Regions from separate parts of the Mesorhizobium sp. M0894 genome, predicted to be linked through region 2. Evidence: riboswitches for the same ligand, from Rfam matches in the RefSeq annotation. Region 2 holds a riboswitch; the other holds the start of a gene.
The links. Region 2 has a riboswitch for cobalamin ahead of NKH91_RS30465 (ATP-binding cassette domain-containing protein). Riboswitches for the same ligand answer to the same signal wherever they lie in the genome.
Positions count from the first base shown of each region.

Region 1 (6,929 bases), on a different contig from region 2:
GGGCGCCGCGATGACAAACGCCGCGACAAGCAGTGTCAGCAGCGCCGGCAGCCGCAGGAACGCCAGGCCGAGCAGGCTGGCGAGCGCGATCTCGTGCAATATGCCGAAAAAAATGAAGCCGTCGGGCGTGGCGATTCGGGTGACCAGCGATATTGCGAGAGCCGCCCCGGCAACCATGGCGAAGCGCTTCCAGAAGCCTGTCCAGCGGATTTTCTTGCCATGGGCGAGATAGAGGCTGACGCCGACCAGGAACAGGAAGCTCGAGGCGATGCAGCGCGCGTAGATTTTCCACCAGCCGAAGGCGGTGAGGCCGGGATCGGTGTAGCCGAAAAATTCGAGATCCCAGGTGAAATGATAGCTCGCCATGGCAAGCAAAGCGATGCCGCGTGCGATGTCGATGGCGGCGATGCGCTTCGCCTTCGGTTGATCCTGAACGGCGGTGGTCGGCGTGGCGATGCTCATCGGTCTCGCTGTCTTGGTTCAGCCCCGGCAAGACGACTATCACGGTTGCCACCGTCAAAAGAAGCAGTCCTCGCGTCACGTTGGCGCGGGTCAGCATTAGAACTCGCTTTAGGCCAGAGCCGGAAAGCCTTTGGCCGGCTTCGCTTTTTGCCGTGAAGGCGTCGGTTTCCTGTTACCCGGCCAGGAATCGCCGCGGCAGATTTGTGCTCCAACCCTGCTTTGGGCGATTCTGCTTCGGGGAAAGCAATGGCTACCCATGTGCGCCATCCTATCTGGCTTGCGGCCTTGCGGCCGGCGGATGCACGCACCTTCGCCTCGCTTTATGCGGTCGAATCGTTCGCGCGCGCCACCGTCTCCAGCGTCATCCCAATCCAGGCCTATGAGATCCTGCACAACGAGCAGACCGTCTCGATCCTCTACACGGTCGTGGCAATGCTCGGCCTCTCGGCGACGCTGTTCATGCCGATGCTGATCCGGCGCTTTGCCCGGCGCTGGGTCTATACCGCCGGTGCCTGCCTGCTGGCCGTCGGCTCGCTGTTCTTCGTCACTCATACGCTTGCTGGCCAAACGGTCGGCATGCTCTGCCGCGTCATCGGCGCCAGCGCGCTGGCGATCACGCTCAACCTCTACATCATGGACCATATCCGCAAGACCGATTTCATGCAGGCCGAGTCGCTGCGCATGGCGTGGTCGATGCTTGCCTGGACCGCCGGGCCGACGCTCGGCATTTTCCTCTACACGCGTTTCGGCATCTATGCCGCGCATAGCGCGGTGGCCGCCTTCGCCATGGCCCTGCTGGCGCTGTTCTGGACCTACCGGCTTGGCGACAACCCGTCGATCCGCCCGGGCAAGACGCGGCCGGTCAATCCGCTGGCCAATATCGGCCGCTTCGTCGCGCAGCCAAGGCTGAGGCTGGCCTGGCTGATCGCCTTCGGCCGTTCCTGCTTCTGGACGACGTTCTTTGTCTATGGGCCGCTGTTCATGGTGATCACCGGCGAGGGCGAGCTCGCCGGTGGCCTCTTGGTTTCGGCCGGCAATGCGCTTTTGTTCATGGCCATCTTCTGGGGCAGGGCGGGAAAGCGTTTCGGCGGCCGGCGCACCATGACGTTTGCCTATTTCGCCATGTCGGCGACGCTGCTGGCGGCCGGCGCCGTCGGCGAGGCCGCGCCGCTCGTCACCGGCGCGTTGCTGCTTTGCGGTGCCTTCTTCACCATCGCGCTCGATGCGCTGGGCTCGACCGCGTTCATGCGCTCGGTGCGCTCGTATGAGCGGACGCAGATGGCGGCGGTCTACCGCACCTATCTCGACTTTTCCGAGCTGACGCCGCCGCTGGTCTATTCAGTGGTGCTGGCGTTCTTCGGCCTGGGCGCGGTTTTCGCGACGCTCGGCCTGCTGGCGGCGGTCTGCGGCTTCGTCACTTGGCGCTATCTGCCCAAATCGCTTTGATGTTCAAGCGCCGCATGCCGCTCGCGCACCCAGTTGTGGAAGCGGTGCAAATCATATTCCTCGGGCATCAGCACGCCGGCCTTATGGCGCATCGAGCGCAGGCCCTTCTGGTTGACCTCGCAGATATCAGCGTCTTCCTCCAGCACCTGGGTACCGAAGGCGACGATGTTGTCGATATCCGCAGCCGGATCGACGAGCGCTTCGGGCGAAAAAAGCCATTCGGCGGTGAGTTCGGTCTGCTCCGGCCCAAGCGGCACCAGCCGCACGGTCCTGACATAGTCGACATGGCCGACGACGAACATCGACGGCAAGTTGGTGGCATAGGTCTGCCCGGCAGCACGCTCGGCCGGCGTCAGGCTCGAAAAGACCGAGCCGTGGACGCGCCCGTCGCGCGACCAGGTTTCGGCCCCGGCCCGCAAGCCGCCGGCAAATTCCGGCGCGTCATTGTCGGCGTGGCGCGCCCATTCGGGGTCGTCGTGCCGGCCCATCAGGCCGCGGCCATAGATCGGCACCAGCCGCGACAGGTCCTTGTGGACGCCGGGGCAGTGCAGGCACTCATTGAAGTTCTCCCAAAATATCTTCCAGTTGCAGTTCATAACCTTGCGCAGCACATGGCCGCTCAGCAGCGTTTCCAGCGGCCAGTTGGCGAGGTTGCCGGATGCCGGATCGAAGGATGTTTCAGCCGAACCGGCAGCGTCTTGCGCGAGGTTGACGAAAACGAAACCGCGCCACACCGAAAGCGCGACGCGGTAGAGCGGATGATCGGCCTTGTCGAAACCGTCCGGCAGCGATTTCGACGGCACGCGCACCAGATCGCCGCGCAGCGAATAGGACCAGGCGTGGTAGGGGCAGGTGATGAGCCGCGCCTTCAGCCGTCCTTCGCTCTGCTGGCAAAGCTGCGAGCCGCGATGCCGGCAGGTGTTGTGAAAGGCGCGCAATTCGCCGGTCTCGTCGCGCAGCACGACGACCTCCTGCGTGCCTATGCGAAACGTCCTGAAAGCCAGCGGATGGGCAAGGTCGGCCTCGCGGCAGACCAGCAGCCAATTGCGATACAAGATGGCCTCGAGATCGCGCTGATAGCCTGCGATGTCCCAATAGGCCGATGACGGCAGCGTCGGCTCGGCCCGCGTCAGGCCGTTATAGGGACCGCGCTCATTCGGGCTGGGTTGCATGCCGGCTTCCTCCCCATCCGCCAGCCGACACCCGGCTGTGAGAATTGTCAATTGCGGCGCCGGCCGGCGAGCTTGGCGAGGCGGCGCATTCGCCACACGATCCGGCGGAATTTGGTTTGCCGGGCGCGGCGATTCTGCCTATAGTCGCTGATGTCGTCGGTTCCGTTTGGAACCAAGAGGGAATGCGGTGCGGGCGAAATTCTTGCCCAATGCCGTGGCTGCCCCCGCAACTGTGTGCGGTAGTCCTCTCCATATGCCACTGAAGATTTTCTTCGGGAAGGTGGGGAAGGGCGCTGATCCGCGAGCCAGGAGACCTGCCGGCGACAGGAAACTGACTTCTATGCCCTCGGGTGGAGGGCGAAAGGACAAGACATGAATACCGCTTCCGTCTCGCTCGGCGCTTCCGTCTCCTCGCAGTCGCGTTTCATGCAGCTGGCGCTTGCTGCATTCCTCGGCATTTTCGTCATGGGCTTTGTCGGCTTCTCGCACATCGATGCGGTCCACAATGCCGCCCACGACTATCGCCACTCGATGGGCTTTCCCTGCCACTGACAAGGGGCTGACATCATGACACTGTTTCGCAACGTCGTGTTCATCGCGGCGATCGCAGGGCTCGTGGCCGGCGTCGTTCTCGCCTGCATGCAGGCCTATGCCACGGTGCCGCTGATCCTGAAGGCGGAAGTCTACGAACAGGCCGGCGGCGGCCATGACCATGCCGCCGCACCTGCGGCACCGGCCGCCACGGGCACGATGGCTATGAGCAGCGCCGCGCCGGCACCGGCTGAAGCAATGGCTCCGGCTGAGGACGAAGGCTGGGCGCCGGCCGACGGTTTCGAACGCTTTGCCTTCAGCGTCGTTGCCAATATCGTCACCGGCATCGGCTTCGCGCTGGTCCTGGTTGCGGTTTCGGAGTTCGCCGGCGGCATCGGCAATTGGCGCCAGGGCCTGTTCTGGGGGCTTGCCGGCTTTGCCGTGTTCACGCTGGCGCCCGGCCTCGGCCTGCCGCCGGAACTGCCGGCGATGCCGGCGGCCGACCTTGTCCAACGCCAGATCTGGTGGTGGGCAACGGTGGTGGCGACCGCCGCCGGTCTCGGCCTGCTCGCCTTCCGCAGATCGCTGCCGCTGGCGATCCTTGCGGTGGCGTTGATCCTAGCGCCGCATTTCGTTGGCGCGCCGCAGCCCGACAGCTTCGAGACGGCGATCCCGGAAGGCCTGCACCACCAGTTCGTGGTGGCGGTGACGCTGACCAATCTGGTGTTCTGGCTGGTGCTCGGCGCGGTCGTCGGCGTGGTGCGCGGCCGCTTCACCGGCACGGCGACCAGCCTGCACGACAGCTTTGCCTGACCGCGCTGCCGGGGCGCTGACCCTGATCATCGGCGGTGCGCGCTCCGGCAAGAGCGTGCATGCCGAGAGGCTGGTGAGTGCCTGTCCGGCGCCATGGAGCTATATCGCGACGGCGCAAGCCTATGACGAGGAGATGCGCGAACGGATCGCGCTGCACCGCTCGCGCCGCAGCCCCGGCTGGACGACCATCGAGGCGCCGCTCGACCTTGCCGGCGCGATCGAGGCACTGCCTGACGGCCAGCCGGTGCTGATCGATTGCCTGACGCTGTGGCTGACCAACCATATGCTGGCGGAACATGATGTCGAGGCCGAATGCCGAAGGCTGGCAGATGTGCTGTCGCGGCCGCGTGGACCCTGGTTCGTGGTGTCCAACGAGGTCGGCCAGGGCATCGTGCCGGAGAATGCGCTGGCAAGACGGTTTCGCGACGCGGCCGGCCGGTTGAACCAGGACGTTGCCGCCGTCGCTGACACCGTGCTTTTGATGGTGGCGGGGCTGCCGCTCAGGGTGAAATGACATGGCTGATACCGACCACATCGATCCCAAGGACGAGGAACGCCACCGCGCGAAGATGGCCAAGCGCAAGGCGGTGCAGGACGCCGAGGTTGCAGCCAAGACGGTCGAGAAAGGGCTGTTGATCGTCAACACCGGTCCGGGCAAGGGCAAGACCACGGCCGCCTTCGGGCTGGCGCTCAGAATGCTCGGCTACGGCAAGCGCGTCGGCGTCGTCCAGTTCATCAAAGGCAAATGGCACACCGGCGAGAAGGATGCTTTTGCCTGCTTCGGCGACCGCGTCGTCTGGCACGCCATGGGCGAGGGCTTTACCTGGGAAACGCAGGACCTGAAGCGCGACATCGCGGCCGCTGAGGCCGCCTGGGCCAAGGCGCTCGAGCTGATGGCCGAGCCGTCGATCAGCCTCGTGGTGCTCGACGAACTCAACATCGCGTTGCGCTACGATTATCTCGACCTCGAAAAGGTGGTCGCAGCGCTGAAGGCGCGTCGCGAGGGCCTGCATGTCGTCGTCACCGGCCGCAATGCCAAGCCGGTATTGGTCGAGGCAGCCGATCTGGTCACCGAGATGGGCGTGACCAAGCACCACTTCTCCGCCGGCGTGAAGGCGCAGCAAGGGATAGAGTTCTGAGGGGTTTGGCGATCGGGGAAGGGCGTTTCGGAGCAGGCGGCGCCGGCGAAGCTGCCGATCTCCCCCCTTGTGGGGGAGATGCCCGGCAGGGCAAAGGGGGGCACTGTCCCTCGGCCTGTCAGTCGGAGACAACTACGTCGTCAGACCGTCATTAGCAGGTGAACGGTCAAGAGGCTGGCGATCCTTCGCGCCCCCCTCTGTCCTGCCGGACATCTCCCCCACGAGGGGGGAGATTGGATGGCGCTTCGGATTTCGCCAACCCCGAACGTCAAAGGCAGGGAATGAGAAGCGCAAAGCTGGGGCGATTATTCTTTGGGCACAGCAATTTTGTTCTTGCTTTGTGCCGGCAGCTATGCTACTAATCTGGGTATGGTGCTAACTGGCTCCAACGACCCGCCGCTTGGCGGGTTTTTTGTTTCCGCTCGATCTCGAGCGCAGGTCACGCCAAGATAACGACCACTGCGACCACCCCGAACAGCCCGATCAGCAGCAAGTCGGCGACCCGGTAGAGTTTCAGCGCCCGCCGGATGTCGGTGCTCTCGGCATCGCGGCGGCCGCCTTCGCCCATCAACGCGTCTTCGACCATGACGCCGTCATAGGAACGGGGGCCGGCGAGCGCCAGGCCGAGCGCACCGGCCATCGCTGCTTCCGGCCAGCCGGCATTGGGCGAGCGGTGCTTTTTCGCATCGCGCCGCACGGCGTGCCAGGCGGCTTTGGCGTCGGCGCCCTTGACCAGGCAAGCGGCGAGTACGATCAGCAGCGCCGTCAGCCGCGACGCCGGCAGGTTGATCCAGTCGTCGAAGCGCGCCGCCGCCCAGCCGAAGGCTTCGTGGCGCGGAGTGCGGTGGCCGATCATCGAATCGGCGGTGTTGGCGGCCTTGTAGGCGACGCCGCCGGCGAGCCCGCCAATGCCGATCCAGAACGCCGGCGCGACGACGCCGTCGGAGAAATTCTCGGCCAGGCTTTCGATCGCGGCGCGGCAGACAGCGGCCCTGTCGAGCTTTTCCGGGTCGCGGCCGACGATCCGCGAGACGGCAATGCGGCCCATGTCCAGTCCGCCGCTGTCGAGGGCGTCGGCCACCGCTTCGACATGCTCGGCCAGGCTCTTCTGCGACAGCAGCGACGTCGCCAGGATTGCGATGACCAACAAGCCGAGGGGAATGCTCCAAAGCATGGTTTCGAGCCAGAAGGCGAGGGCGGCCGGCACCAGCACGATGACCAGCAGCGCGAGCACGCCCCAGCGGCGACGGTGGGCGTCGGAATCAGTGGCGCGGTTGAGCCTGCCGTCGAGAAAGGATATCAGCCTGCCGAACCAGGTGACGGGATGGCCAATGGCATCGAAGAGCTGGGCCGGGTAGCCGAGTAC
Region 1 is NZ_JAMYOG010000004.1:303,683-310,611, forward strand. It holds gene NKH91_RS10650 (heparan-alpha-glucosaminide N-acetyltransferase) at 1-462, opposite strand, end outside; gene NKH91_RS10655 (MFS transporter) at 709-1,908, shown strand; gene NKH91_RS10660 (aromatic ring-hydroxylating oxygenase subunit alpha) at 1,887-3,080, opposite strand; cobalamin riboswitch at 3,221-3,416, shown strand; gene NKH91_RS10665 (CbtB domain-containing protein) at 3,453-3,632, shown strand; gene NKH91_RS10670 (CbtA family protein) at 3,648-4,424, shown strand; gene cobU (bifunctional adenosylcobinamide kinase/adenosylcobinamide-phosphate guanylyltransferase) at 4,417-4,938, shown strand; gene cobO (cob(I)yrinic acid a,c-diamide adenosyltransferase) at 4,940-5,563, shown strand; gene cbiB (adenosylcobinamide-phosphate synthase CbiB) at 6,003-6,929, opposite strand, start outside.
Region 1: it holds a riboswitch for cobalamin, as region 2 does, so the genes downstream of both, NKH91_RS10665 (CbtB domain-containing protein) here and NKH91_RS30465 (ATP-binding cassette domain-containing protein) in region 2, are expected to answer to the same signal.

Region 2 (6,929 bases):
TGTCTGGACCAGATCGTAGGCCGCCTTGTTGCGTGCAGCGAGCGCCGCCATCACTGTCGGATGCTTGTCGGTCTCGATGTCGGGATTGCCGCCAAGTGCCGCCTTGGCGCTGACGATCCCTTGCTGGGCCACGGCCAGCTGCTGCTTGGCCTTGTCGAGGTCGTTCTTGGCCTCGTCCAGCGACGACTTGGCGTTGATGCCCTTGCGGGCAAGGTCGGCGGCGCGGTCATACTGCGACTGCGCGTACTGGACCTGGCTTTCGTCGGACTTCTCTTGCGCCAGCGCCTGGCTGTAGGCCGCACGCAGCTGCTCGACATTGAGCCGCGCGCCGGCCACCGCCGCATCGGCCTGGGCCAATGCGATCCGGTAGGGCTCGGGATCAATGGCGAACAACACGTCGCCCTGCTTGACAGACTGGTTGTCGAAAATATCGACCTGAACGATGCGGCCCGCCGTATCGGCGGCTATCGACACCTTGGCCTGCTGCAGATTGGCGTTCTCGGTCTCCTGATAGCGGCCGCCGGTCACCCAGACATAGCTGCCGCCGGCGATCAACGCAGCGGGCAGCACAAACATCAAAAGGAGGCGGCCGGCACGACGCTTCTTCTTCGGCGCCACTGGCGCCGGAGCTACCTGCGGAGCGACCGTTACCGGAGCTGCCGCCGGCTTCGCGGGAGCTTCCATCTCCAGCTTGGCCGCATTCTTATCTACTTTGGCTACCGCGTTCATGCTGCTGCGCCTTCCGTATTCTTCACTTTTTCCGAGGGCGGCGTCTCACCATCCGCAAGATTCTGCACCATTGTCTCCAGCGCCTTGACCAGGACGCGGCGATCTTCCGGCGAAACGCCAACGAGCGATTCCTCATACACCTCGCCGGCAAGGCTCTTGACGTGGGCGTAGGCTGCGTTCGCCTTGGCGGTCGGGAAAATCATGCGCACTCGTCTGTCGGTTGCGTCGGGACGGCGCTCGATCCAGCCGCCCTCCTCCATGCGATCGACAAGACGCGAGACGCTGATCGGCTCGATTTCGAGAAGCTCGGCAAGCCGCGCCTGCGCGACACCCGCCTCCTTGGCGACGCGGACCAGAAGCCGCCATTGCGCCGAAGAAAGGCCAAAACCGCTGGCGCGCGCCTCGAAGCGCTTGCGCATCAGGCGCTGCACGTCGTGGATCAAAAAGCCCAATCTGTCGATGCCGTCGGAAACCATGAGCGACATATATAATAAGCGTGCTCATAATTCAAGGAGCCGGATTATGCCAGAGGGTGGCAAATGTGCATGGCAGTCACATCATGAGCGATTGCGAATGAGCATCGTGACCACGAAGAAAGCGCCGACCGAACTGGTGATGATGCCGATCGGCAGTTCCTGCGGCGGCAACAGCGTGCGCGCGAGAAGGTCGCTTGCCAGCAACAGCACCGCTCCGAAGAGGGCGCAGCTTGCAATCAGGCGCAGATGAAGCGGGCCGGCCAGGGTCCTGGACAGATGTGGGATCATCAAGCCAACGAAACCTATGACGCCTGCGACCGAGACAAGGATCGCCGTCGAGAAAGCGGCGACGAGAAATGTCATCCTGCGCATCCGCGCAACCGGCACGCCGAGGCTTTCAGCGGCATTCTCGCCGGCCAGGAAAGCGTCGAGCCGGCGGTGGTTCCAAAGTCCATAAACAAGGATGGTGCCTGCGCCCAGAGCAGCCAGCTCGATATTGTCCCAACGGGCCAGCCCGAGCCCGCCCATCGTCCAGAACAACACCGAGTGAGCGGCGCGCTGGTCTCCGGCAAAGACGAGATAGTTAGTCAAGGCGGTGAACATGAACGAGACGGCAAGCCCGGCGAGGATCAGCCGTTCGGGGCCTTGCCCCCTCACCCGCGAAACCAGCAAAAGCACGATGCCGGCGGCCAATACGCCGCCCGTGAAGGCCGCGACCGGCAACGTCCAGATACCGAAATGGTCGCCAAAAATGGTGATGACGGAAACCGCGCCGGCCGCGGCTCCGGACGACAGGCCGAACAAGAACGGATCTGCGAGGTCGTTGCGCGTTACCGTCTGCAGCAGCGCGCCGATGACGCCCAGCCCGGCGCCGACACAGATGGCCATAATCGTGCGCGGTAGCCTAAGATCGAGGACGATCTTGGCAATCGGGATCTTGCCGGCCGGACCGGACACGATGTCTCCGTCCAGCCCGGCGGCATGTCCGAGCGCAGCAATCACGTCGCTCAACGCGATGACCGTCGATCCATAGGCAATCGACAGCAGAGCAAGAGCGGCAATCGCTGCTGCTCCTGCTGTCATCGCCAATTCGAACGCTCTCTGGCGCAAGCTCAGAAAGCTTCCGGGTGCATCGCCCTGGCGATCTTGCCGATCCCCTCGATGTTGGCAGGCCCAGGCGTCAGTTCGGCATAGCGCAGCGCAATGAAGTGCTCATTTTTGACCGCCTCAGTCTCCTTCATCGCCGGATGAGCTTTCAGGAAATCGAGCAGTTTTCTGTAGCCGCCGTCCTGGTAGTCGAGCAGGATAAGAAATTGCGGATTGCGGGCCGCCACCGTCTCCCAATCCGTATTGCCCCAGCTCGTCGGCATGTCGGCCATGATGTTGTCGCCGCCCGCTGCGGCGATCATGGCGCTGGGGATCGCGAACTTGCCTGATGTGAAGGGTTTGTCTTCGCCGGAGTCGTAAAGAAACACACGCGTTCCCGTGCGGTCGCCGATCTTTGCCGTGATATCGGCGAGCTGCGCCTTCCAGTTCGAAACAAGCTTTCCCGCCTCCGCCTCCTTGCCAAAAATCTTGCCCAGCTTTTCGACATCACCATAGAGCAGGTCCATCGAGGCGGCGGGGCGGTTCTGGTCGAGATGGACGCAACTTTCCGTCAGCACCAGCGTCTTGATACCGTGCGGGGCCAGCGTATCGGGCGTCACCTCGCCGCCAGGCTTCATACCGTAATACCAGCCGGCGAAGAAGAAATCGGGCTCGACGGCGACGAGGTTTTCGAGGGTCGGGTATTTCGGCGCGAGTTCCGGGATCGCGCCCTGCTCGGCCTTGAATTCCGGACCGACCTTATACCATCCGGTGATGCCGGTCAGGCCGACGATCGATGGTTGCAGCCCCAGCGCGAAGGCCATCTCCGCCATGTTCAGATCTTGGATGACGGCGCGCTTCGGCGCGGCGTCGAACGTCAGCGGCGTGCCGCAGCTATCAACGGTTACCGGGAAAGCGAAGGCGGTCTGGGCAAGTAGGAGGGAGGCAAAAGACAGTACGATGCGTTTCACGGATGTTGCTCCTTGGTCAAATCGGGATGTGAAGAGGCGCGGTTCGGAACGTCGAAGACCGTGAGTTCGCGGTCTTCGGTGGGATGGCGCAGCCAAAGCACGTCAACGCCGAAAATCTCGCGGATCAACTTCTTGGTCAGCGCCTCGCGCGGACTGGCAAGTGCCTGCAGGCGGGCCTCGTTCATCACCGCGACCCTGGTGGCAAATGGCGTGACAAGCGACAGATCATGAAGCACCGCCACGACGGTCATGCCAAACTGCGATACGAGTTCGAGAAGGTCGCTGCGGGCGCGCGGATCGAGATGATTGGTCGGTTCATCGAGGAACAGGATTTTGGGCTCCTGGGCGATGGCGCGCCAACTGGGCGCGTTGCCGCTCGCCACCGGATAGCGAGCCGATCGTGCGGCCGAGCAGCGGCAGCAGGCCGGTTCTGCGAAGTGCTTCAATGACGATGTCGCGTTGCTCGCTCCTCCGTCGCAAGCCGGCATGCGGGACGCGCCCAAGCTCGACGTAGTCGATCACGGCAAGCCGCGGATCAGGCTGGTCGGTCTGGCCAACGACCGCCATGTGCAGTGCCCGCTCGGCGGCCGAAAACCTCTCCAGCCGGCGTCCGGAAAATCTCACATCTCCCGCGCTTGGCCGCAGCGTACCGCATAGCATGCGCAGCAGCGTCGTCTTGCCGGCGCCATTGGGGCCGATGATGGCGAGGCGGTCGCCCGGCGCTATCGAAAGGCTCACCGCGCTGACCAGGCACCGGCCATTCGTCGTCGCGCTCAGTTCACACGCTTCAAGAAGAGGCTGGGAGGCGTCCAACTTACCGTCACTTTCTCAATGGCGACGGAAGGAAGCTGGACGGACCGGCCGACAAGACCGATGTCCACGTCTCCTCCCGGCACACCCCGTCCGGTCAACTCATGCTGATGGCAGGTCTCCTGGCTCGCGGGTCTTTGCGCCATCCTGCCTTCCCAGCCTTGCCGGCCAGTGGCACTTCGGATTTTTGCTAACCGCTTACAGTTGCGGGGGCAGCCGCGGCCTCGATCCGAAGATCTCACCGTGTTCCCTTTTCACCCCTTGCCTTTCGACTCGGGGACCATCAGTCAGCCACCCTAGTTTTCCGCCAATCACAGCGCAATAAGTCTTGTCAGAAGGAGCCATATAGACCTCGTGATGTAATAACGTTACATTTAAAAGGACGTTTGCCCGCTTCCTGTCAAGCCTTTTCGCGCGATTTGCGACTTGCCGACGACCGTCGCTCTCGATTTGCGCAGTGCGCAATTTCGATCAAACTGCCTCCGCCAGGAAGCGGCACCATAATCTTGCCAATATAAGACATGGCCAATGTAAAGACTGGGCCAATGCGGAGACTGGGCCAATGCGAGGTGCCAAATGAATCCGACCGAGAAGGCGCTGTGGTTCGTCGAAAGCCATCTGCCCGAAGCAGTCTCGCTGGACGATGTCGCCAAGATCAGCGGGGTGTCGCGCTTTCATGTGACGCGGGCTTTCGGCGCGGCTACCGGCCGTTCGGTGATGAGCTACGTCCGTTCTCGCCGACTGACCGAAGCGGCGCGCAAGCTTGGCGCCGGCGCACCCGACATCCTCTCGGTCGCGCTCGACGCCGGCTATGCCTCGCATGAGGCCTTCACCCGCGCCTTCCGCGACCAGTTCGGCACCACGCCGGAACTGGTGCGCGCACAAGGCTCGCTCGACAACCTCGATCTTGTGGAGCCGATCCTGATGGACCAGTCCTTTCTCGCCACTCTCGAACCGCCGCGTTTTGAGACCAGCCGGCCGTTTCTCATCGCCGGTCTCGGCGAGCGCTACAGCTGCGAAACCAGCGCCGGCATCCCGATGCAGTGGCAGCGGTTCGGCCCCTATATTGGCAACATTCCTGGCGAGATCGGCGACGTCGCCTATGGCGTCTGCGTCAACGGCGACGACGCCGGCAATTTCGACTACATCGCTGGCGTCGAAGTGTCCGATTTTTCGGACCTGCCGAGGGAGTTTTGGCGTGTGCGCGTGCCGGCGCAGAAATACGCCGTGTTCGCCCATCGTGACCATATCTCGACCATCCGCCGCACGGTCAACACGATCTGGAACAAATGGCTGCCAGCCTCTGGGCACGAGATCGCCGATGCGCCGGAATTCGAGCGTTACGGCCCCGAATTTGATCCGCACAGCGGCAATGGCGGGCTGGAAATCTGGATACCGGTCAAAGGGTGAGGTACGGCAGGCCGACGCCGAAGCGCCGGAAGCGCTGCTACAACTCCAAATTCCAGTTCTGGCCGACCAGATCCTGGCCGAAGGAATGGTGGCGCTCCTCGTTGGTCAATTTAAAGCCCGCAGCCTCATAGATGTGGCGGGCGGCGGCGAGCACGTCGTTGGTCCACAGCGTCAGTGTCCTGTAACCCGTGGGGCGGCAAAAGCCGATACATTCCTCGACCAGCCGCTTGCCGATGCCGAGACCTCGCGCCGAGGGCTCGACGTAGAGCAGGCGCAATTTCGCCACCGCGTCCGACTGGCGCACGACGAAGACGGAGCCGACGACCTCGCCTTCCCGCTCGGCGATCCAGCTGCGTTCCCATTTCGGATCGAAGGATTTGACGAAGGCACCGAGGATTTCGGCGACCAGCGCTTCATAGGTTTCGTCCCAGCCATATTCCTGCGCGTAGAGCAGGCCCTGGCGATGAATAATCCAGCCGATGTCGCCGACTTGCAGAGGCCGCAGCATATAGGGAATTTTGGGCTCGGCGCTTCCGCCCAGCAAACGCTGCACCGTCTGCATGGCTTTGACCAGCCTGTCCTGTTCGGCATCCGAAAGCCGGTCGAGCAAAGCCGCGACCTGGTCGTGCGAGCCCTGGTTCAGCGGTGCGAAGGCCTGCCGCCCGGCCTTGGTCAGCGCGATCGACGAGCGCCGCGCATCCGCCTCGATCGTGGCACGCTCGACCAGATCACGCTCCTCGAACTTCTTCAGCAGCCGGCTGAGATAACCGGCATCGAGGCCGAGATCGCGCCCAAGATCGGTGGCGGTCAGGCCATCGCGATGCGCCAGCTCATAGAGCACCCGCGCCTCGGTCAGCGAGAAGGTGCTTTTCAGCAGCCCTTCGTCGAGCAGCCCGATCTGGCGGGTATAAAAGCGGTTGAAGGCCCGCACCGCGTCGATCCGCTCCTTGCCTGGGTGATGATGAATGGTCATGGCATCCTCCTCCGGGCAAGATCAGCGATTTAGTTGACTTGGTCAAGTATCTGTTTGAAGCATCCGTTTGAAGCAATTGTCCTGATGATGCTCACCGGGCGCCTTGACTCACGCGAGTTGCCAGACTATTTCAGCGCCACGTTAGCACTCCCCCAAGATGAGTGCTAACCATGTCCGGCGCCGCCGGACGGAGGAACTGTTCTCACCATTCTCATCGAGGAATAAAAAATGGCAAAGTCGAAGTTCCGCCCGCTTCATGACCGCGTGGTCGTTCGTCGGGTCGAATCCGAATCCAAGACCGCGGGCGGGATCATCATTCCCGACACGGCGAAGGAAAAGCCGCAGGAAGGCGAGATCATCGCCGTCGGTTCCGGCGCCCGTGACGAAGCCGGCAAGCTCGTCCCGCTGGACGTCAAGGCCGGCGACCGTATCCTGTTCGGCAAGTGGTCGGGCACCGAAGTCAAGCTCAATGGC
Region 2 is NZ_JAMYOG010000029.1:36,835-43,763, forward strand. It holds gene NKH91_RS30440 (HlyD family secretion protein) at 1-729, opposite strand, end outside; gene NKH91_RS30445 (MarR family winged helix-turn-helix transcriptional regulator) at 726-1,205, opposite strand; gene NKH91_RS30450 (FecCD family ABC transporter permease) at 1,287-2,288, opposite strand; gene NKH91_RS30455 (ABC transporter substrate-binding protein) at 2,318-3,262, opposite strand; gene NKH91_RS30460 (ATP-binding cassette domain-containing protein) at 3,259-3,645, opposite strand; gene NKH91_RS30465 (ATP-binding cassette domain-containing protein) at 3,578-4,000, opposite strand; cobalamin riboswitch at 4,168-4,372, opposite strand; gene NKH91_RS30470 (GyrI-like domain-containing protein) at 4,649-5,482, shown strand; gene NKH91_RS30475 (bifunctional helix-turn-helix transcriptional regulator/GNAT family N-acetyltransferase) at 5,520-6,455, opposite strand; gene groES (co-chaperone GroES) at 6,684-6,929, shown strand, end outside.